3 regions of the Arthrobacter sp. 10L430 genome follow, and region 3 is predicted to be linked to each of the others. Evidence: riboswitches for the same ligand, from Rfam matches in the RefSeq annotation. Region 3 holds a riboswitch; each other region holds the start of a gene.
What was found. Region 3 has a riboswitch for S-adenosylmethionine ahead of metX (homoserine O-acetyltransferase MetX). Riboswitches for the same ligand answer to the same signal wherever they lie in the genome.
Positions count from the first base shown of each region.

Region 1: linked by a shared signal. The riboswitch ahead of AC1DDG_RS12115 (DUF1737 domain-containing protein) and the one ahead of metX (homoserine O-acetyltransferase MetX) in region 3 are both predicted to bind S-adenosylmethionine.
Region 2: linked by a shared signal. The riboswitch ahead of AC1DDG_RS01245 (aminotransferase class V-fold PLP-dependent enzyme) and the one ahead of metX (homoserine O-acetyltransferase MetX) in region 3 are both predicted to bind S-adenosylmethionine.

Region 1 covers NZ_JBFTJD010000011.1:135,793-143,240, forward strand. Annotated here, with positions in the region: gene AC1DDG_RS12110 (NtaA/DmoA family FMN-dependent monooxygenase) at 1-1,032, opposite strand, end outside; SAM riboswitch class IV at 1,220-1,335, shown strand; gene AC1DDG_RS12115 (DUF1737 domain-containing protein) at 1,349-1,657, shown strand; gene AC1DDG_RS12120 (rhodanese-like domain-containing protein) at 1,654-2,073, shown strand; gene AC1DDG_RS12125 (O-succinylhomoserine sulfhydrylase) at 2,074-3,282, shown strand; gene AC1DDG_RS12130 (hypothetical protein) at 3,304-3,489, opposite strand; gene AC1DDG_RS12135 (transketolase) at 3,671-5,563, shown strand; gene AC1DDG_RS12140 (AMP-binding protein) at 5,641-7,448, shown strand, end outside.
Region 2 covers NZ_JBFTJD010000001.1:276,347-283,794, forward strand. Annotated here, with positions in the region: gene AC1DDG_RS01205 (S1C family serine protease) at 1-43, shown strand, start outside; gene AC1DDG_RS01210 (hypothetical protein) at 135-272, opposite strand; gene AC1DDG_RS01215 (hypothetical protein) at 372-734, opposite strand; gene AC1DDG_RS01220 (MFS transporter) at 758-2,146, shown strand; gene AC1DDG_RS01225 (fluoride efflux transporter FluC) at 2,205-2,588, opposite strand; gene AC1DDG_RS01230 (fluoride efflux transporter FluC) at 2,585-3,037, opposite strand; gene AC1DDG_RS01235 (metal-dependent transcriptional regulator) at 3,078-3,794, opposite strand; gene AC1DDG_RS01240 (class I SAM-dependent methyltransferase) at 3,826-4,584, opposite strand; gene AC1DDG_RS01245 (aminotransferase class V-fold PLP-dependent enzyme) at 4,661-6,070, opposite strand; SAM riboswitch class IV at 6,106-6,219, opposite strand; gene hisN (histidinol-phosphatase) at 6,389-7,201, opposite strand; gene rsgA (ribosome small subunit-dependent GTPase A) at 7,268-7,448, opposite strand, start outside.
Region 3 covers NZ_JBFTJD010000002.1:183,792-191,239, forward strand. Annotated here, with positions in the region: gene mmsB (3-hydroxyisobutyrate dehydrogenase) at 1-191, opposite strand, end outside; gene AC1DDG_RS03100 (LysR family transcriptional regulator) at 329-1,228, shown strand; gene AC1DDG_RS03105 (zinc-dependent alcohol dehydrogenase family protein) at 1,235-2,368, opposite strand; gene AC1DDG_RS03110 (MFS transporter) at 2,464-3,846, opposite strand; gene metX (homoserine O-acetyltransferase MetX) at 4,085-5,266, opposite strand; SAM riboswitch class IV at 5,279-5,394, opposite strand; gene AC1DDG_RS03120 (VOC family protein) at 5,582-6,220, shown strand; gene AC1DDG_RS03125 (CPBP family intramembrane glutamic endopeptidase) at 6,319-7,098, opposite strand; gene AC1DDG_RS03130 (histidine phosphatase family protein) at 7,204-7,448, shown strand, end outside.

The sequences.
Region 1 (7,448 bases), on a different contig from region 3:
CGGGGCAGCCTTGGAGAAGTGCTCCAGCGTTCCCTGGTTGCTGTTGGTAGTGAGGTCCGGCAAGGGCTCGTCCAGGTCGAACTGTTTGAAGTCGATGACGGACAGGTATGAGATCGAGTTGAGCTGGCTGTCGATGTCCCGCTGCGTGAGTTCCTTCCGCGCGGCACGCAAGTCCTCCGCCTCTGCTTTGGAGCCCACCACAGTGGGTTTGAGCACGAACAGCACCTTGACGTCGTCCGGGTTCCGGCCGGCGGCGGCCGCCTCGGAGCGGATGGAGTCGCGGTAGGCCTTCATGCCGTCGGCTCCGCGGGCCAGCGCAATGGCGACGTCGGCATTGCCACCGGCGAACGCCTTGCCGCGCGGGGAAGCCCCGGCCTGCACCAGCACGGGCTCCTCCGGCAGGGGTGCCGTGTTCAGCGGACCCCGGACCTTGAAGAACTCGCCGGCGTGGTGGATGGGCCGGACCTTGGTGTGGTCAGCGAAGACGCCGCCCTGGGCGTCCTCCACGATGGCGTCCCCGTCCCAGCTCCGCCAAAGCTTCCGGACCACGTCCACGAACTCCTCGGCCTTCTCGTAGCGGAGGTCGTGCTCGATCTGCTGGTCCAGGCCGTAGTTCTGGGCGGCGAGGTCGCTGCCGGACGTCACCACGTTCCAGCCCAGCTGCCCGTTGGAGAAGTGCTGGAGCGTGGCCAGCAGCCGGGCCGCGGTGAACGGCGGATAGAACGAGGCACTGACGGTCGGCACGATCCCCAGGTGCTCGGTGGCGGACAGCAGGTACGGGACGAGGGCCAGCGGATCGTGCTTCGGCGCGAACGATGCCTGCGCCAGGCTCACCTCCGCGCTGCCGCCATAGGTGTCCGGGACGGTGAGGGAGTCCTCGATGATGAACAGGTCCAGGCCCGCCCGCTCGAACTCCCGCACGGCATGCTGGTACAGCGAGGGCTTCTTCCAGTCGTAGCCGATGCCGTAGCCCGGCGTCCCCCAGCCCTGCACCCCGAAGCCGTGGCCCACAAACCATCCAAAATGCAGCATGGGACTGACTGTATTGGCGTTCGACGCATTCACTGTTGCCTGGTTTCATCCGGCGTTACGGTGGTTCATCTCCCGTCATTATCCCCCCGGCCAGCGGCTTTGTAACCGAAGCAACCGGCGTCGAGCGTTACGGAACATGACGACGGCGGCGGTGCCAGCCGCCGTCGTCGGTGTTACGTTTTTGGGGAGTAATGAGAACCGGCGCCAAGCCCTGACTGGCCGGTCGGCAACCCTCCCTTTCGCGGCGGGGTGCCTCAGGTGAATACTCGGCATATCGACCACTTCGAGCTGCAAGCGTGAGAGAAGGAGATCCGTCATGTCGGACGCCCCCGCCGGCGACACCCTGCCGTCCCAGCAGGATAAACCTGAGAAAAAGCTGTCCTACCGCCTGATCACGGGACCGGACAACCGCGACTTCTGTGAACGCATCTCCGCTGCCCTGGCGGAGGGGTATGTGCTGCACGGCAGCCCCGCAGCCGCCTTCAACGGCAGGGACGTGATCGTGGCGCAGGCCGTGATCCTGCCCGCCGCCATCGCCACGGCCGACGCAGCGGTGGCCACCGCCGTGGACCGGCTGGACTCGGACGATGACCTCAACGCCGAAGCGTTCGAGGGCCACGCATGAGCTACGCGGGAGACCTCACGCCGCAGGAGGCATGGGCCAAACTCGAAGACGGCGCCATCCTGGTGGACGTCCGCACCGAGGGCGAATGGGCCCACATCGGGATCCCGGAAACCGCAACCGCAAACGATCAGCGGAATGACCCGCTGTTCATCCAGTGGACCTTCCCGGGCGGCATCCCCAACCCTGCATTCATCGAGCAGCTGAAGCAGCAGGCTCCGGCGGACACCTCCACGGAGCTCGTTTTCCTCTGCCGGTCCGGCCAGCGCTCCATCGCGGCCGCCGTCGCAGCGACCCAGGCGGGCTTCACCTCGTATAACGTCCTCGAAGGCTTTGAAGGCGAACCGGACCGTTACGGCGAGCGCACCGTCAACGGCTGGAAGAACCGCGGCCTCCCAACGAACCTGGGAAAGAACTAAGTGACCTTCAATCAAGATGCCGCCGGCTGGAGCCCAGAAACCCAGGCCGTCCGCGGCGGGCTGGACCGCACCAACTTCCAGGAAACCACCGAACCCATTTTCCTGACCTCGGGCTTCGTGTACGAGTCCGCTGCCGCGGCCGAGCGGGCCTTCACCGGCGAGGACGAACGCTTCGTCTACTCCCGCTACGGCAACCCGTCCGTGGCCACCTTCCAGGAACGCCTCCGCCTGCTCGAGGGCACCGAGGCGTGCTTTGCGACGGCGTCCGGCATGTCGGCGGTATTCACCGCCCTGGGTGCCCTGCTGGGTGCCGGGGACCGTGTGGTGGCCGCCCGCTCGCTGTTCGGCTCCTGCTTTGTGATCCTGAACGAAATCCTGCCGCGCTGGGGCGTGGAGACGGTCTTCGTGGACGGACCGGACCTGGAGCAGTGGCGCGCTGCCCTTTCGGAGCCCACCGCCGCGGTCTTCTTCGAGTCGCCGTCCAACCCGATGCAGGAGATCGTGGACATCGCCGCCGTCAGCGGACTGGCCCATGCGGCCGGCGCCACCGTCGTGGTCGACAACGTCTTTGCCACACCCCTGCTGCAGCGCTGCGGCGACCTCGGCGCGGACGTGATCGTCTACTCCGGCACCAAGCACATCGACGGCCAGGGCCGCGTGCTGGGCGGCGCCATCCTCGGCACCAAGGAATTTATCGACGGGCCGGTCAAACAGCTCATGCGCCACACCGGGCCCGCACTCTCCGCGTTCAACGCCTGGGTGCTCACGAAGGGCCTGGAGACCATGGCGCTGCGCGTAAACCACTCCTCGGCCACCGCGCTGCGCCTGGCCGAATGGCTTGAAGAACAGCCCGCCGTCAGCTGGGTCAAGTACCCGCTGCTGAAGTCCCACCCGCAGTACGAGCTGGCCGCAAAGCAGATGAAGGCCGGCGGCACCGTGCTCACACTGGAACTCGCGACGTCGGGCGGCCGGTCCGGCAAGGAAGCCGCCTTCGCGCTGCTGGACGCGCTGAAGATCATCGACATCTCCAACAACCTGGGCGACGCCAAGTCCCTCATCACCCACCCGGCCACCACGACGCACCGCGCCATGGGCCCGGAAGGCCGAGCAGCCATCGGGCTCAGCGACGGCGTGGTGCGGCTGTCGGTGGGCCTGGAGGATCCGGAAGACCTGATCGCGGACCTGGAGCAGGCGCTCAAGCAGATCTGAGTGAGCTTGCAGCCCTGAAGCCTACTGCTGGTAGGTGATGTAGGCCTCGTACTGCACCCGCCACTTCTCCGGGTCCTTGGGATCAGGAATGGTGGTGGTGAGGAACTGAACGCTTGTCACCTGGCCCTTGAGGTACTTCAGCCATTGGGTGACTTCGTGCGCCACGTCCCGGTCGAGCTGGGCTACGTGGTGGACTTGCATAGCCATGGGAGCCTCCTTGATTGGTGGGCTGACTTTACTACCGGCGCCACCACACAGCCACCCCTCACACACGTCTATGGGCGGTGCCGGACAACTCGCGTCTTCCGCAGGCACTGGCTTGCGGGTATGACAGGTATAGGCGTTCCGGACACGAGGGCGCCTTTGAGCCGGCGAAAGGTGATTTGCGATGACCGAACATCAGGGACTGGCCCCGGCGCCGATGACCGCAGCACAGGCCGGCGTCATCGGGAGCCTGGCCGCTCAACTGCGGGTGGACTCCATCCGGTGCAGCACACAGGCCGGGTCCGGCCATCCCACGTCATCATTGTCGGCTGCGGATCTCATGGCCGTCCTGCTCGAGCGGCACCTCCGCTATGACTGGGACCAGCCATCGCTGCCTGCCAATGACCACCTCATTTTTTCCAAGGGCCACGCCTCCCCGCTGCTGTACTCCATGTACCGGGCGGTGGGCGTGGTCGATGAGGACGAACTGATCAATACCTACCGGCAGTTCGGCGGCCGCCTGCAAGGCCACCCCACACCGGTCCTGCCCTGGGTTGATGTGGCCACCGGATCATTGGGCCAGGGCCTGCCGGCCGCGGTGGGCGTGGCACTGGCCGGACGGTACCTGGACCGGCTCCCGTACCAGACGTGGGTGCTGTGCGGGGACAGCGAACTGGCCGAAGGGTCCATGTGGGAGGCCCTGGACAAGGCCGCCTACTACAAGCTCGGCAACCTCACAGCCGTCGTGGACGTCAACCGCCTGGGCCAGGACGGGCCCACGGAACTCCAATGGGACATGGACCGGTACGCCCGGCGCGTGGAAGCCTTCGGGGCCGACGCCCTCGTCATCGACGGCCACGATCTTGCCGCGATCGACGACGCACTCACCCGCGCGCGCTCCAATCCCGACCAGCCGACCGTCATTCTGGCGAAAACCATTAAGGGCAAAGGCGTGCCCGAAATCGAAGACCAGAGCGGCTGGCACGGCAAAGCCCTTCCGAAGGACATGGCCGAACGCGCCGTGGCAGCCCTCGGCGGGCCCGGCAGCCTGCGGATCACCACGGCTCTGCCCGAACCGGGCACACCCGCCATCACCCCAAACCCCCTGGCATCTGTCCGCCTGCCCCGCTGGGAGGTGGGCGACGAGGTGGCGACCCGGGCCGCCTTTGGTGCCGCTGTATCCGCGCTGGCCGCGCGTCCCGAAACCGTCGTTCTGGACGGCGAAGTGGGAAACTCGACCCACGCCGGTGAATTCGAGGACGCCGCCCGGGAACGGTACTTCGAAATGTTTATCGCCGAACAGCAGCTCATCGCCTCCGCCGTCGGGCTCGCGGTCCGCGGCTACGTGGCGTTCGCGGCCAGTTTCGCCGCGTTCCTGATATCCCGGCCCTTCGACTTCATTCGGATGGCCGGCGTCTCCCAGGCCAGCATCCGGCTGGTTGGCACCCACGCCGGCGTCGAAATCGGCCAGGACGGCCCGTCGCAAATGGCACTGGAGGACATCGCTGCCATGCGGGCCGTGCACACCTCCACCGTGCTCTACCCCGCCGACGCCCCCTCCACCGCCCAACTCGTCCAGACCATGGCGGACACCGCCGGAATCTCCTACCTTCGCGCCACCCGCGGCGCCTACCCGGTCATCTACGGGCCCGACGAAAAATTCCCGCTCGGCGGATGCAAAGTCCACCGCGCGGGCCCCAGCGACGCCGTGGCGCTCATCGGTGCCGGGGTCACGCTGCACGAATGCCTCACGGCGGCCGGGCAACTGGCCGAAGCCGGGATCAAAGCCCGCGTCATCGACCTCTACTCCATCAAACCCATCGACGCGGAGACCCTGCGCCGGACCTGCCTCGAGACCGGCGGCCGGATCGTCGTCGCAGAAGACCACTACCCCGAAGGCGGCATCGGATCCGCCGTGCTCGAAGCCCTCGCCGGCACAGACACCCCCGAACTGCACGCCGTCCTGCTTGCCGTCGGGTCCCTGCCCACGTCCGGCAAACCCCAGGAATTGCTCGACGCCGCCGGCATCTCCGCCCGCCACATCACGGCAGCCGCCCGCAGCCTTGTAGGAGCCTGAAACGACTCATTTCAGGCGACGTAACAAGACCCGTCACGGTTTTACTTAGGTAAGGCTTGGCTAATATCATCGTCCGGGTGACCACGCAACTGGATTTCGCGCGGGCGTCCTTTGCCGCGGATCTTGCGAGCCACGGGGACAGGCCCGCCATCCTCACCGACGGACAAGCCCTGACCTATCGGGACCTGGCGGACCGCGTCGATGCCCTTGCCCTCCGGCTCGGCACCGAGCGGCGCCTCGTGGCGCTGGCCGCCGCCAACGACCTCGACTCGCTCGTCGCCTACCTGGCGGCGCTGACCTCCGGCCATCCGCTGATCCTTCTTCCGGAGGACAAACCGGCTGCCCTGGAGTCCCTCGTGGCGGCCTACGATCCCGACGTCATCCTGAGGTCCGCGAACGGGCAGACCGTCCTGGAGGAACGCCGGCCCGGGACGCGGCACCAACTGCATCCGGATCTTGCCCTCCTGCTCAGCACGTCAGGCTCCACCGGCTCCCCCAAGCTCGTGCGGCTCTCACACCAGAATCTGCAGTCCAACGCCGAGTCCATTGCCGACTACCTCGGCATCGGTCCGCACGACCGCGCGGCAACAACGCTGCCCATGTCGTACTGCTACGGGCTGTCCGTGATCAACAGCCACCTGCTCCGCGGCGCCGGCCTGGTGCTCACTGACCTCTCCGTCGTTGACCCGTGCTTCTGGGACCTGTTCCGAAGCCAGGCGGCGACGTCCTTCGCGGCCGTTCCCTACACCTTTGAACTTTTGGAACGGGTGGGGTTCGCTGACATGGACCTGCCCCTCCTTCGCTACGTCACCCAGGCCGGCGGCCGCCTGGCCCCGGAGAAGGTGCGCTGCTACGCGGAGCTGGGACGCCGCAACGGCTGGGATTTATTCGTGATGTACGGCCAGACGGAGGCCACCGCCAGGATGTCCTACCTGCCCCCGGGACTCGCCAGCACGTTTCCCGGCGCCATAGGGATCCCGGTGCCCGGCGGGAGCTTCCGCATCGATCCTGTCCCAGGGCTGGACGACGGGGAGCTCGTCTACACAGGCCCGAACGTCATGCTGGGCTATGCCGGCAGCCCGGACGATCTCGCAGCGGGCCGGACCATCCATGAGCTGCGCACCGGCGACCTCGCCAGGCAGCATCCCGCCGGAGTTTACGAGGTGGTGGGCCGGCGCAGCCGGTTCGTCAAGATTGTGGGACTGCGCGTGGACCTCGGTCAGGTGGAACGGATGCTCGCGGACCTCGGGGTGCAGGCGGCCAGCGCGGGAACGGACCAGGGACTCGTCGTCGCCGTCGAGGGCGAGCACGACCCGCAGCTGCTCAGCAAGGTCCTCGCGCAGGGCATCGGGCTGCCGCGGGCGGCCCTTGAGGTGCACGCCGTCGAACATCTCCCGCGCCTGGCCACCGGCAAGCTGGACTACCCGGCAGTTCTCGCCCTTTCCGGTTCCAAGCCGGCGGAGCCGGCATCGGGGCCCGCCGCCGCAACGGGGCCGGACAACGTCAGAAGGATTTTCGAGGACACCCTGGAGCGGGCGGACATCTCGGACAGCGACACCTTCGTCTCGCTTGGCGGCGATTCCCTGTCGTATGTGGCGGCATCCGTCAGGCTCGAGCAGGCTCTGGGGCGTCTTCCGGCGGACTGGCACCTGACGCCCGTCCGCGATCTGGAGCCGCGCCGCGAGGATGTGCCAGTCCGGAAGCTGCGGCGGTTCTTCGCACCACTGGAAACCAGCATCGTCCTCAGGGCGGCCGCGATCGTCTGCATCGTCAGCACCCACGTCGGCTTGTTCAGCCTGCAGGGTACGGCCCACGTTCTCATGGCCGTGGCGGGCTACAACTTTGCGCGTTTCCAGCTCTCGGGGGAACGGCTCCCCCGCCTGCG
Region 2 (7,448 bases), on a different contig from region 3:
GGAGATTGTGGCCGTCCCGGCGGAAATGGCGGAGCCCGGCTAGGACGGCACCAGGACCGCTCAAGGGAGCGGGACCGCCAAACATGAAGAGCGGGGCCGGAACCGGCCCCGCTCTTCAGTGCATTTACGTGCGGCTATGAACGTTTCTTCAGATGCGCGACGGGATCCGGTGCTCCCTCAAGGGGCCCCTTCGCTTTCTTGTCCGCGCGTTTTTGTTTTATGGTCTTGCCCGCTTTTTTCAGCTGATGCGTGTGCGGTGACTTGTCCGGCATGGCGTGCTCCCTCGTCCGAGGAGCAGGAGAGTGCCCCTCCCTACGTAAATTACGCCTGTTTCGCGCCGAATGTAACTGCCCGGCGAAGCCACCTGCGGCTCAGACGGAAACGTCCGAGATGCCCACGAAGCGGCTGCCCACGCCGTCGAATTCGCTTCTGACGAACCCCGCAGCCGGTGCCGGAATGTCAGCCGGGCTGTGGTGGCTGCAGCTGACGTAGGTAAACTCCGGCCACCATTTTTTGGGCCTCGCGGCCTCCTCGTAGCCACAGACGTCGCAGCGCAGATGAACCCACACCGGGCGCTTTCCCGTGCGGTTGGCCCGCGACTGGAGTAGCCACTGTGGGGGATTGTCCAGGATCTCACCCAGCTCGGCTTCCGTCAGCCGGCTGGGAATGCCGTGGCGCTGGGCCATTTCCATAGGTACATCAAGGGCAATTGCCGCATCGCGTCTGCTAATCATCACAGTCCACGATACGGTAAAGCATGACCGATGCAGCCTCCCGCGCTGTTCCTACCAGACTGCAGCGCCAGGTCCTCATGGTGGCCATCGTGGCGTCGTTCATGGCCATCCTGGACAGCTTTGTGGTCAGCATTGCACTCCCCGCAATAGGCCGGGAACTCGGCGGCGGGCTGCCCATCCAGCAGTGGGTAGTGGACGCGTACCTCCTGACGCTGGGTGCCCTGATCCTCGCCGCCGGCTCACTCTCGGATCACTTCGGCCGTGCCAGGGTGCTGCAATGGGGTCTGGCCGGGTTCGCCGCAACGTCAGTTCTCTGCGGTGCGGCGTGGACCGCGGAGGTCCTGGTAATAAGCCGCGGCCTGCAGGGAGTCGCCGGTGCGCTGCTGGTTCCCAGCTCCCTGGCCCTGATCGTCAACCACTTTTCCGACAGCGCGCAGGGTGCGGCGATCGGCAAGTGGTCTGCCTGGACCAGCGCCGCCGCCATTGTCGCCCCGCTGATCGGGGGAGTGTCCGTGGATCTCCTCTCGTGGCGCGTCATCTTTTTCATCAACGTCCTCCCTGCTGCCGCCATCTGGCCGGTGCTGGCGAAGCTGCGCAGTTCGGACGCTGCGCCCGATCCGGCGAGCAGCATCGACGTTACGGGAGCGCTGCTGGCAGTCGGGGCACTGGGCGGGCCGGTCTATGCCCTGATCGAGCAGGGGACGGCGGGCTGGGCCAGCCCGCAGGTCTGGCTTCCCCTCGCCGCGGGCATCGTGTGCCTGATTCTGTTTCTTGTACACGAATCCAGGACGGACTCACCAATCCTGCCGCTGGGGATGTTCACCGTCCGGAACTTCGGCTGGGGCAACGTTGCCACTGCAGCCATCTACGGCGGATTCTCCCTCGGCTTCTTTGCGTTGGGCATCTACATCCAGCAGATCGGCGGCATGAAGGCGACCACGGCAGGCTTTGCGCTCTTGCCGTCTACCGTGATCCTCATGGTATCGGCGTCATTTTTTGGCCGCTTGGCAGGCAAACACGGTCCCCGCTGGTTCATGGCATGCGGGCCGGCACTGTGCGCAGCGGGCTTCCTGCTCACCCTGACGGTGGGCACGCCGCTGAGCTACTGGACCCAGGTGCTGCCCGGGCAGCTGGTTTTCGGTCTGGGCCTGGCAATGACCGTTGCGCCCCTCACGACGGCGATCCTCGGTGCCGTTCCGCAGGACCAGGCCGGCGTCGGTTCGGCCGTCAACAACGCCGTCTCGAGGATTGCCGGTCTCGTGTGCATCGCCTTTGCCGGGTTCATCATCGGCCCGGTCCTGACGACAGAAGGCCTGCACCGGGCCCTGATTGCCACGGCGGTGCTGCTGTTGCTCGGGGCGGCCGCCTCCGCCGTCGGAATCCGCAACCCTGTCCCGCAGCAGCAAGCCTGAAAGCGGAGCACGACGGCGGTGCCGGCGCCGCTTGGGCGGCCGGCCCGCCTCCGGGGGACTACCCGCCGCTGAGGGCGATGCCTGCCGCCGCGGCCGCCAGCCCAGCCACGAGGTTGATCCCGACATTGAGCGCTGCGGCAGGGTACCGATCCTCGCTGACCAGCCGGACAGTGGCCGTGGTCCAGGAGCTGAAGGTGGTCAGGCCGCCGGCCAGTCCGGTGGCCAGCGCTGCATGCCATTCCGGTCCGAAGCGGCTGCTGAGACCGATGGAAAGTCCGATGACAAGGGACCCGGCGACATTGACCAGCAACGTGGCCCAGGGCCAGTGGCGGCGGGGCGTTGGCTTGCCGGCCAGCCAGGTGTCCGCGGCAAACCTGATGAGGGCGCCGGCAATGCCGAACAGTCCCACCAGCAGCGGCGTAGCCAGGACCCCGGCCGTCATGGACTGCCCCAGTATCCTGCACCGAACGCTTTCCCGGCTTTCCAGCCGACTGCCGCGGCGCCAAGGCCCAGCAGGACGGACAGGGACAGGTAGAGAACCCATACTGCGTGGAGCCCACCGCGAGCCAGCTGGTCCACTGAAGCAACCACCGCTGAGAAGGTGGTGAAGGATCCGAGCAGACCTGGCCCAATGGCGGCACGGAGCCAGAAGGCAGTGCGCGGCCGCGCGATCCAGATGGTGGTCAGCATGCCAAGGACGAAGCTTCCGGCGACGTTGATGGCCAGCGTGGTCCACGGGACGGCGCCGGCGGACTCCGGAAACAGCACGCCGAGACCGTACCGCAGCTCTGTGCCCGCCAGCCCTCCCGCGGCGACGGCGGCCCAGGTCCGCCAGCCGTGGCTGCCGGCCGCCGTCACTGCGGTTCCCTTATCAGCCGACGCAGCCTTCATGCTGCCGCAGTCATGGGGCGCCCGGCGATGGCGTGGCCGTTCATCCGGAGCCGGCCATCCTGCAGCCCGGGTGGCCTGCTTCGCTCTGCACCCACAGTGCCGAGGTGACCTCGTCGGCGAGATCAAAGTCGCGGCTTCTGCCCGCCGAAGCGATACGCACCACGAGGGCGCCGCCGAACGGTTTGCGCCCCATGACCTCGACGTCGGAGTCCAGGTCGATCTCTTCGGCGGCCAAGTAGCGCAGCAGCTCCGGATTTTCGTCGCTGATTCGGGTGATCCTGCCAGTATGGCCCTCGTCGAGTTCGCTCATCCGGTAGGCCAACGGCATCTGTACCGTGCCGTCAGCGGAAGGGATGGGGTCGCCGTGGGGGTCCCGGGTCGGGTTGCCGAGCCTGGCCGCCATCCGTTCGATGAATGTATCGGAGACGGCATGCTCGAGCAGCTCGGCTTCGTCGTGCACCTCATCCCAGCTGTACCCCAGGTCCTGCACCAGGTACGTCTCGATGAGCCTGTGCCGCCGGACCATGGAAAGGGCCAGGCGCATGCCCTCCTGGGTCAGGGTGATGGCGCTGTAGGGCTTGTGAAGGACCAGGCCCTGGTCCTTCAGTTTGCGCACCATCTCGGACACCGAGGAATTGGCTACGCCAAGGCGCTGGGCCAGCTGCGTCGACGTAATGGGTTTGTCCTGCCACTCCGTGAAAGAGTAGATGACCTTGACGTAGTCCTCGATCGAGGAGGATGGCGTGCTGGTCTTCACAGATCCAAGCCTACCCGTTGCGGATGCGGCATCACGCCCTGACGGCCCGCCATGTCTGGGTGAGGTAGGGGAGGCTCAACAGTTCGCCGCGGGCGTGACCCAGATGGTCGTGGAGGTACCAGTCGAGGTTTCCGGTGACCTTGGCGCGGGTGGCCCCGTTGGCGGCGAGATAGTAGCTGCGCGACTTGGTCAGCTCGAGGATGTCGGCCGTGGTGACCGGGTCCTCCCACCGGGTCAGGTGGCTTTCCAGGCCCGTGAATTCGGGGCCTATGGGCGGACGGAAGTCCGGCTTGTGGACATCACCGGCGTGCATGATGCGCGAGAGTCTATGGACCCATGGCACCGACGTATCCAGCTGGTTCCAGATCAGGCCGAGCACTCCGTCAGGTCTCAGTATCCGGGCGATTTCACTGCTGGCCCGCAGCGGCTCGCACCAGTGCCATGCCTGTGCCACCGTCACGACGTCGAAGGCCGAGCCGGGCAGTCCCGTTTCCTCAGCGGTGCCCTCACCCGCCGCCACAGCCGGATAGGCAACGCGGAGCTGATCAAGCATGTCCGGCGAGGGATCCACGGCGCTGACCGCCAGGCCGCGTTCCACGAGCAAGGCGGTGAACTTGCCGGTACCGGCGCCTATGTCAGCAGCTGTCCGGGCGCCGGCAGGAATGATCCAGTCCGCGGACTCGGCAGGGTAGCCGGGACGGACGCGGTGGTAGTGTTCGCCGCCGTCCTGGAAACTCTGCCCGAGTTCCTGACGCCGCCACTGGTCGAGTTTGGGGCCACCGCGTGCCACGCGCCGTCTCCTTAGGGCAGGCTGAAAATTTACCCTTCGAATTTACCGCATGGAGCGCCCTGGCGGAGTGCCGGGATCAGTCCAGCGCGCAGGGGGCCGCGCCGGCGGTGCCGGGCGTGTTGGGTGCCCAGTCCGGGTAGCTGCGGGTGTCGTTGGCCGGAACCCAGCGTCCCGAGTCCACCACATAGTCCCAGCCAAGGCCGGTGCGGCGCAGTTCCTCGATGCCGGCGAGGAGCCGCTGGGCGTCCTCGAGCCGCGAACCTACGCCAAAGCTGGCGCGCAGGGAGCCGGACGGAAGTCCCAGGCGCTTGAGCAGCGGGTGGGCGCAGAAGCGGCCGTCGCGGAGTCCGACGCCGTGTTCGGCGGAAAGGTAGGCCGCCACCAGGCCGGCGTCGTAGCCTTCCACGGAGAAGTTCACTACGCCGATCGTGTCGTTGTCCGCGTCGGTGTCCGAGAAGATCTGGTGCACGGTGACGCCTTCGATCCTCCGCAGCCCCTCGACGAGGAAGGACCGGATGGCCGCCTCGTGGGCGTGCCAGCGCTCCTGGTCCAGGGCAGCGACCACCTGCGTTGCGCGGGCCAGGGTGGCAGCGCCCAGGACGTTGGGCGAACCGCCTTCATGCCGGGCGGGGCCGGTGGTCCAGCTGACGCCGTCGAGCCGGGCTTCACTGACAGCGCCCCCGCCCGCAAGGTGCGGCGTGCCGGCGTCGAGCCAGTCAGGGCGTCCCACCAGGACGCCGGAACCGAACGGCGCGTAGAGCTTGTGGCCGGAAAAGGCGAGATAGTCGACGTCGTCCGCGGCGATGTTGATGCGGCGGTGCGGAGCGAGCTGTGCCGCGTCCACAACGATCCGGGCGCCGAACTCGTGCGCCAGCGCGGCGAGGCGGCGGATCGGCAGGATTTCGCCGGTGACGTTGGAGGCGCCGGTCACGGCGAGGAGGCTGACGTCGCCGTGCTCCAGTTCAGCCCGGAGGCTGGCGATGGTGGCCTCGAGGGTGGCGGATGCCACCACGCTGCGGTGCGGCACGCCCTGCCAGGGCAACAGGTTGGCGTGGTGCTCGATGTCGAGGTACAGGACTTCCCCCGTGTGGTGGTGGTCCTCCACCGGGAGGCAGCCTGCCAGCAGGTTGAGGGAGTCCGTGGTGTTGCGCGTGAAGATTACGGAGTCATCCGGGCGGCCGCCGACAAAGTCGCGGACGATGTTCCGGGCGTTCTCATAGACCGACGTGCTGATCTGCGATGCGTAACCCGCGCCGCGGTGCACGCTGGCGTAGAACGGCAGGATCTCGTTGAGGTAAGCCGACACCACGGACAGCGCAGGTGCCGACGCGCCGTAATCGAGGTTGGCGTAACGCACGTGGCCGCCCTGGATCAGCGGAGCCTGGATCTCGGCGCCGGTAACTGCGGCCAGCGGCCGTCCGGCAGCGGCAATGCGATCGTCGAGCAGGCCGGCGCCGGTGTTGGAGGAGAACGTTGCAGTAGTCATGGGACCTCGCTGTGAAAGGACCCCTTTGTGACGGGGATCCGCGCTTGCCGGGTCCGTTCCGGACCGGCCTGGTCGTCACCCGGGGCACCCCACCGCGAATGGAGGGTTGCCGGCCAGCAAACCGGGGTTTCGCGCTGGCACTCGTGACCTGTAAAGAGCGTAGGACATCCCGGCGGGCGATGGAAAAGGCCAACGTGAATGTTAAGCGGTTTGTTACAGCCCCGCTTCATCTGGCCGGAATGCCGAAGATACGCCGGCGGACGCCCTCCTGAGGGGACGCCCGCCGTCGAAAATTCTTCGAAAGTTTGCTGGACCGAACTACAGCAGGTCGTCCAGCTGCGGGTTGAGCCGCTTGAGGACCTCCGAATGAAGGATGGAGTTTGTGGCCAGTGCGTTGCCACCGAACGGGCCGTCGGTTCCCTCAAGCGAGGTGAAGCGGCCGCCGGCTTCGGTGACGATGGGCACCAGCGCAGCCATGTCATACAGGTTCAGTTCCGGCTCGCAGGCAATGTCCACGGACCCTTCCGCCACCATGCAGTAGGACCAGAAATCCCCGAAGGCGCGGGTACGCCAGACGTCTTCGGTGAGGGCGAGGAACTCGTCCAGGTTCCCGCGTTCTTTCCAGCCGCCGAGGCTCGAGTAGGACAGCGAAGCGTCCGAAAGATTTGAGACATTCGAGACTTTCAGCCGGGTGGCTGCGGCAAGGGAGCGCCCCATGTACGCGCCCGCGCCCTTGGCTGCCCACCAGCGTTTGCCGAGTGCCGGGGCGCTGACGACACCCACCACGGGCTCGCCTTCATCGACGAGCGCAATCAGCGTGGCCCACACCGGCACCCCGCGGACGAAGTTCTTGGTGCCGTCGATGGGGTCAATGATCCAGCGCCGGGAACCGTGGCCCGAACTGCCGAACTCCTCGCCGAGGACGGCATCGCGGGGGCGGGAGCGGGAGAGCTGGCCCCGGATGGACTCCTCGGCGGCTTTGTCGGCATCCGTGACCGGCGTCAGGTCGGGCTTGGTTTCGATCTTAAGGTCCAGCGCCTTGAACCGGCTCATGGTCTGGTCATCCACGGAATCCGCCAGTACATGGGCCAGTCGCAGGTCATCGTTGTAGCTCGAAGCGGGTTGGGTCATGGTTCCAAACTACCGTCAAAGGACCGGCGGGGCGGGGATGTCCGCATGCCGGAGCCGCCGGGGAGACTAGCTGACGCTTCCCAGTTCCTTGGCTTCCTGGGCCTCCATGCGCGGATCGGTGCCCAGCAGGCGGCGCAGGGACGCTAGCCTCGCAGGCCCGGAAGGGCCTGCATGGCCGGCTTCCACCCAGGCATCCACGCCGCAGTTGACGGCGGTTGCATCGTGCTTGCAGCCGCGTTCGCAGGCT
Region 3 (7,448 bases):
ATGGTGAAAACGACGTCGGCGCCATTCACGGCGTCCGCTATGCTCTTCACCGGCTTTACTCCGCCAGCTTCTGCGGCGGCGACGGCGGCGGGATTCAGGTCGAATCCCCGCACGTCGTGCCCTGCCTTTGCCAGGTTTGCTGACATGGAACCGCCCATGTTCCCCAGACCGATCCAACCGACTACTGCCATGGCATAAGCTCCTTTGCTTCGTGTCCGGCCTAGCCGGAAGTTCTGTGTCCACCATCACACCCTGTTACAGTGCAATCAAGGGGAAAAAGTACAGAGGGCATGTGCACTGATGCACATACGAGTGAAAGGCACACCACGTGAGGCGGCTTCCGAGTCCGGACGACCTGCTGATCCTGCTGACCGTGGCCCGCCTGGGCCGGTTCAACGCCGTAGCCGAGACGCTGGGCACCACGCACACCACGATTTCCCGCAGGATCCTGGCCCTCGACAAACAGCTGGGCGGGCGCACCCTGGAACGCAGCCCTCACGGCTGGGAACTCACGGAGCTTGGGGCGTCGGCGGTGGCCGCCGCCGAAGCCATTGAGGAGACGCTGGGATCGCTGTCCGGCCTCATCGGCCGCGACGAAAATGCCCTCTCCGGGCTGGTGCGGATCAGCACGTCGGACGGCTTCGGTGCCGAATTCGTCACGCCCGCCTTGGTCCGGCTCCAGCACCGGCACCCGCTGCTGAATGTGGAGATGCTGAGCGCCACCCGTAAGGTCAGCCAGAACCGGTCCGGCGTGGACCTCGAAGTCGTGGTGGGCCGGACCGATGTCAGCAACGCTCAGACAATTTTCCTGACCAACTATTTCCTGCGGCTTTACGCCAGCCCTGCGTACGCCGCCGAGCACGGCCTGCCTGAAACGCTCGACGGCGTGGGGCAGCACGGCTTCGTGTCCTACGTTGAATCTGCGCTCCAGGTGGCAGAGCTGGGACACCGCTCCTCGCAGTTGCCGATGCCGAAGTCCAGCTTCCAGGCCACCAGCATCTTTGCCCAGGTGGAGGCGGTGCGCCTTGGTGCGGGAATCGGCCTGCTGCCGAATTTCATGGTGGCGGGCAAGCCGGACTTCGTGCCGGTGCTTCCCCACGACTTCCAGCGACAGCTCCCCATCTGGGCGGTGGCGCGCCCCGAATCGCTGCGGTCCGGCCGGGTGCAGGCCGTCATTGCGGCGATCCGGGAGGAAGTGCAGGAACGCCAGGAGTTGCTGGCTCGCTGAATGGCGTCAGGCCTCGAACAGCCGCCGCACCACTTTTCCGGCGGCCAGGGCGTCGAGCCCCTCGTTGATCTCGGCCAGTGGCTTCGTATCCGTGTGCAGCAGCTCAACGGGCAGCCGGCCCTCGCGCCAGTAGCCCAGATAGAGGGGAATATCGCGCCTGGGCACGGCGTCACCCATGTAGGAGCCCAGCAGCCGCTTGCCTGCGCCCGCGAACTGAAGGGCCGGGACTGTCAGCTCCGCGGACGGATGCGGGAGGCCTACCGAGACCACGGCGCCGCCCCTCGTCACGTGCTCCAGGCAGGACGCAATCACCCGGGCCGAACCCACGGCTTCGATCGCAACGTCCACCCCGTCGCCGGTGGCCTCCGCGATCAGCCGCGGCGCATCATCCGGCGTGCCCACTGCCGTTGCGCCACACTCCAGTGCCAGCTGGTGTTTGCTCGTGTTGGGGTCAATGGCGATCACCGCCGAGGCGCCCGCGAGGGCCGCCGCCATGACGGCGGAGAGCCCCACGGCCCCCAGTCCGAAAACCGCAACCGACTGGCCGGCGGTGACGGCGGCAGTGTTGAGCACTGCCCCCATGCCGGTGAGTGCGGCGCAGCCGAACATGGCCGCCACCGTGTCCGGGACGTCGTCGTCAATGGCCACCACGGATTCCCTGGCCACCACTGCGTAGTCCGCAAAGGCAGAGACTCCGAGATGGTGGTTGATCCGCTCCCCCGACGGCGTCCGCAGCAGCGCTTCCCCGTGCAGGAGGTCGCCGGAACCGTTGGCTTCAGCGGCCCGGTGGCAGAGTGCGGGGCGCCCCGAGCGGCAGGCCCGGCAATCCCCACAGCTCGGCACGAAGACCAGCACCACGTGGTCCCCCACGGAAATGTCCGTAATGCCTGCTCCCATGGCCACGACGCGGCCCACGGCCTCATGCCCGAGCGCCATGGGAAGCGGCCTCACCCTGGAGCCGTCCACCACCGACAGGTCTGAGTGGCAAAGGCTGGAGTACGTGATGGCAACGCCGAGCTCTCCGGCGCGCGGTTCCGGTCGGTCCAGTTCCTGCACCACGAGCGGCTTCGCCTCCGCGTAGCTGGTTCCGGAGGAATCGGTGGGACTCGGAACTGTGGAATAAAGGATGGCTGCTCGCATGGTGATTCCTGTCTTCTGCATCGATGGCTGACACACAGCTGCCCGGGCCTGCGTCAGTCGCGGGTCCGGGCAGCTGCTTCTGGCTATGGCCGCGCTTACTTCCTCGCAGCCGCCAGGAGGTCGGCGGTGCCGCGGGCGTCGGCGGCGTCGACGTCCCGGAGCGAGACGCCGCGGGTTTCCTTGAGGAAGAACACCGCGACGGCGGTCACCACACAGGCTGCCGCGAGGTAAAGGGCAACAGGGGTGGAGGACTTGAAGCTGCCGAGCAGCGACGTGGCGATGATCGGCGCCAGTGAACCGGCGACGATCGACGTCACCTGGTAGCCGAGGGAGACGCCTGAGTAGCGCATCCGGGTTGGGAACATCTCGGCCATGATCGCCGGCTGCCCTGCGTACATCAGGGCGTGGAACAGCAAGCCGATCGTGATCGCCGCGAGGATGGTCATGTCATTGCCGGTGTCCATCATGGGGAAGGCGAAGAAGCCCCAGGTTCCGCCGAGAATCGCTCCGGCCATGTAAACCGGGCGACGGCCGAATGAGTCGGAGAGCTTGCCCACGAGCGGCACGGCGCAGAAGTGGATGAAGTGGGCCACGAGCAGCAGGAGCAGGATCCGGGCAGTGTCGGTCTGGACCACGACCTTCAGGTAGGTGATGGAGAACGTAACGACGAGGTAGTAGAGGATGTTCTCCGCGAACCGCAGGCCCATGGCGGTGAAGACGCCGCGCGGGTAGCGCTTGAACACTTCGGCTACGCCGTAGCCCTTCTTCTCGACCGTGACTTCCTTGCGGGCCTCCAGGAAGATGGGTGCGTCCTGGACCTTGGTGCGGATGTAGTAGCCGATGATGACGATCACCGCGGAGAGCCAGAACGCAACGCGCCAGCCCCAGCCGAGGAAGTCCGCGGACGACAGCGTGGAGGACAGGGTGAAGAGGACGCCGGTGGCCAGCAGGTTGCCCATCGGAACGGCGGACTGCGGCCAGCTGGCCCAGAACCCGCGCGACTTGTTCGGGCTGTGCTCTGCCACGAGGAGCACTGCGCCGCCCCATTCGCCGCCGACGGCGAAGCCCTGGACGAAGCGCAGGAACACCAGCAGGGCCGGTGCCCAGTAGCCGATCTGCGCAAAGCTGGGCAGGCAGCCCATCGCAAACGTGGAAATGCCCACGAGAATGATGCTCAGCTGGAGCAGCTGCTTCCGGCCGAACTTGTCCCCGAAGTGGCCGAAGACGATGCCGCCGATAGGCCGGGCAACGAAGCCGACCGCGTACGTGACGAATGCGGCGATGATCCCGTCCAGCTCCGTCCCCGAATTGGGGAAGAACATCTTGCCGAACACCAGGGTGGCTGCGGAGGCATAGAGGAAGAACTCATACCACTCGACTACTGTGCCGGCCATGGAGGCCGTAACGACTTTCTTTAGGCCTGATGCCTTGACATCGGGTTCCTCTACGCGCCTTGCGGCGGAGTTTTCCGTACTCATTGTGAACTCCTTCGGCGTCTCCCTCGACGCCACTGGGACCTGACTTTGGCGGACGTGTGTGATGTGCACCACGAATCACCGGTTCCAACGAGTATGGTCTGCCATTGCTGCAAGCTCAACGACAAAAAGTGCAGAACGCATCTGCATAAATGCACATTCGGGAGATGCTGGCGCCAGGGTGTCCAGCTTGGGTGCAGCGTCCGCTCAGCGTCGGCTCAGGCGAAGATTCAAGCAAGATTCAGGCGAAAAAGACTCCCCGGAGCTGCGCGTCCAGCTGCCCAATCTCGGTGAGGAAGCCATCATGGCCGATCGGCGCCTCGATCACATGGACGTCCACGTCCCCCGGCAGTGCGTCTGCTAGCTCCCGGGACTGCGAGGGGAAGTAAAGCCGGTCTGTGCTTACGGCCGCAATAAAGAAGTCGGCGGTGGTCCGCGCCAGAGTCTCCTTCAGCGATCCGCGCCCGCGGCAGATGTCGTGGCTCATCAGCGCTTCGGTGATTGCAATGTAACTGTTGGCGTCGAAGCGCCCCACGAGCTTGCTCCCCTGGTGGTCCAGGTAGCTTTCCACCTGGTACCGGCCGCGGGCAGCAAGGGCATCCGCCTGCAACGGCGCCTCGCTGGCCTGGGCGTTCCGGCCAAACCGGAAATCCAGCTCCTGCGCGGACCGGTAGGTGATGTGCGCAATCCGCCGTGCCAGCGCCAGTCCGGCCTCGGGCACCGGGCCGGCGTAGTAGTCGCCGCCGTTGAAGTGAGGATCCTGCCGAATCGCCAGCGTCTGTGCCTGCGCGAAGGCGATCTGTTCGGCCGTGCTGCTGGCGCCGATGGAAATAACGCCGCAGCGCCGCACCCGCTCCGGGTAGGTGACGGCCCACTCCAGCGCCCGGGCTCCGCCCATGGAGCCGCCAAGGACGGCGTACCAGCTGCTGATGCCCAGCTGGTCCGCAAGCCGCGCTTCGGCCGCGGTGGTGTCGCGGAGCGTGACCAGCGGGAAGCGTGAACCCCACGGCCTGCCGTCCGGAGCAGCCGACGACGGCCCCGTGGATCCGTAGCAGCCGCCGACGATGTTGATGGAGACGACGAAAAACCTGTCCGTATCCGCCGGGGCGCCGGGACCGGCCAGCTGCTCCCACCAGCCTTCTTCGTCATCCGTGCCGCGGGTAACGTGCGTGCTGCCCGTCAGGGCGTGCTCCACGAGAATGGCGTTCGAGCAGTCCTCGTTGAGCGTCCCCCAGGTTTCATAGGCGAGGGTAACGTCGGGCAGGAATCCGCCGGCCTCAAGCTCAAGGTTGCCGATGCTGACGTACTGGACTGTCCCATCCTTAACTGCCGTGCCGTCCGTAACCGCGGTGCCAACGGGAACCGCAGCGCCATCCGTAACTTCGACATTCGGAACTTCTGTGCGGGTGACGGAAATCGTCATAGGTAAACCTCTTCTACGCGCTTGCCCGCCGCCAGCTGACCGGCGGGCCAGGTCTTCACCCGGGGCACCCCACCGCGGAAGGAGGGTTGCCGGCCAGCAAGCCGGGGCTGTTGCTGGCACTCATGACCTAGGGCAAGTTTACGAAAGAGGGCGCCGCCCACGCGAAGATTGTGACGGCTGTGTGACTCCCGGCAACACCATCGGGAGCCAAAGCCGTTCAAAGCTTGCGACGAAACTTCCGCACAGCCCGGACGTCCCATGAGGGTTAGGCTGCCCTTAGCTGAGAGCCGCGTCACAAGATGCCAAGATGAGGGCATGCGCATGGATCACGTCTCTTACGCCTGTGAACACGATGGCCTGGCTGCCACCACCGAACGTATTTCGTCCGCCCTCGGCGTCGAAGCCGTGAAGGGTGGAGTGCACCCCCGTTTCGGAACCCGAAACATGATTATCCCGCTCGCCGGGCACAAGTACCTTGAGGTCGTGGAGGTCTTGGACCACCCGGCGTCGGATAAAGCTCCGTTCGGGCAGGCCGTGCGCGCACGGTCCGCTGCCGGTGGCGGCTGGATGGGATGGTGCGTCGAAGTGGACGACCTCGCCCCGTTTGAGGACCGTCTGGGACGTTCCGCCGTCAACGGCAACCGCAAGTTCCCGGACGGCCGTGAACTCGTGTGGAAGCAGATCGGAATCCTGGGCCTCATTGCAGACCCGCAGGTTCCGTACATGCTCAAGTGGGAAGGCGATCCGGGGCTTCACCCGTCCAACGCCTATGACAGCAACGTCAAGATGTCCAGTCTCACCATCGCAGGCTCCGCCGAGCGCGTTACCGAATGGCTCGGCGAACCTGTAGAGCGGCCCCTCGAGGACGTCGCCGTGAACTGGGTGGCTCCGCACGGAACCCCGGGCATCCTGTCCGTCACGTTTGAAACTGCAGCGGGCGCCGTCACAATCTGACGCAGCGCTGCCAACAAGCTTCGGCCGCCATCAGCGGGTGCCAACGACGTCACCCACCGATGGCGGCCGAATTACTTTAACGCCTGATTACCCAATGCCTAGCCCAGCCCGACGGCCTTTCCGAACAGGCTGAAGCCGACGAACGCCACAATGTCCAGCAGTGCATGGGCTATGACCAGGGGCATCACCCGTCGGGTTTTGGTGTAGACCCAGGCGAACACCACGCCCATGATGGCGTTGCCAATGAAGGGCCCGAACCCTTGATACAGGTGGTAGCTGCCGCGGAGCATGGAACTGGCAAAGATTGACAGCGGCATGGACCAGCCGAACTTCCCGAACCGGTCCAGGAGGTAGCCCACCACGATGACTTCCTCGACGACCGCGTGCCGCGCCGCGGAGAGAATCAGCACGGGAACCGTCCACCAGTACGCGTTCAGGGCACTGGGGATGATCGCCGTCGTGATGCCCAGCGCCCGCCCCGCCGCATAGAGGCCCAGTGATGGTATGCCGATCAAAGCGGCCAGCCCCACGCCCTGCAGCAGGTCCCTTCCGGGGCGGGCGAAATTGAAACCCAGCTTCTGGAATGCAGAGCCACCCACGTAGCCCGTTCCTGCCTTCGTCTGGCGGTGCTCCGTCAGGAAGTAGATCACCAGCAAGAGGGGCACCAGCGCGAAGATGATGTCCAGGAGTTGGTACGTCAGATCGAAATATTCCCGTGTACTTTGCGAGCGGTTCAGCGTGGATGTGCCCTGCGCCAGCGGCGCCCGGGTCATCTTGTCCAGGAGTTGCACCACGGAGTACACGGCGGACTGCCCCAACGACAGTCCCAGGACTATCCAGACTTCGATCCGCAGGCGACGGCGGGAAGGAACCAACATGTTCCTATCTTGCCTGCAGTTGCTGGTACTTTCCTGTTTGGCTTCCGGACACTGTAGTACTTCAGGAACCTGTCTCCTCCGCGGCGGCCCCTATGCTGGGGAAGTATGAGTGCGCCCGGGAAAATCATCATGATCCGGCACGGCCAGTCCGCCGCCAATGCCGACACCTCCATTTACAACAGGGTGCCCGACTACCGGATTCCGCTGACTCCCCTGGGTATTGAGCAGGCCAAGGCTGCCGGTGAGCGCATCCGGCGCGAGCTGGACGGCCAAGAGGTGTCCGTCTACGTCTCGCCCTACCTGCGCGCCTACCAGACACTCGAAGCGCTCAACCTTGGCTCCCTCACGGA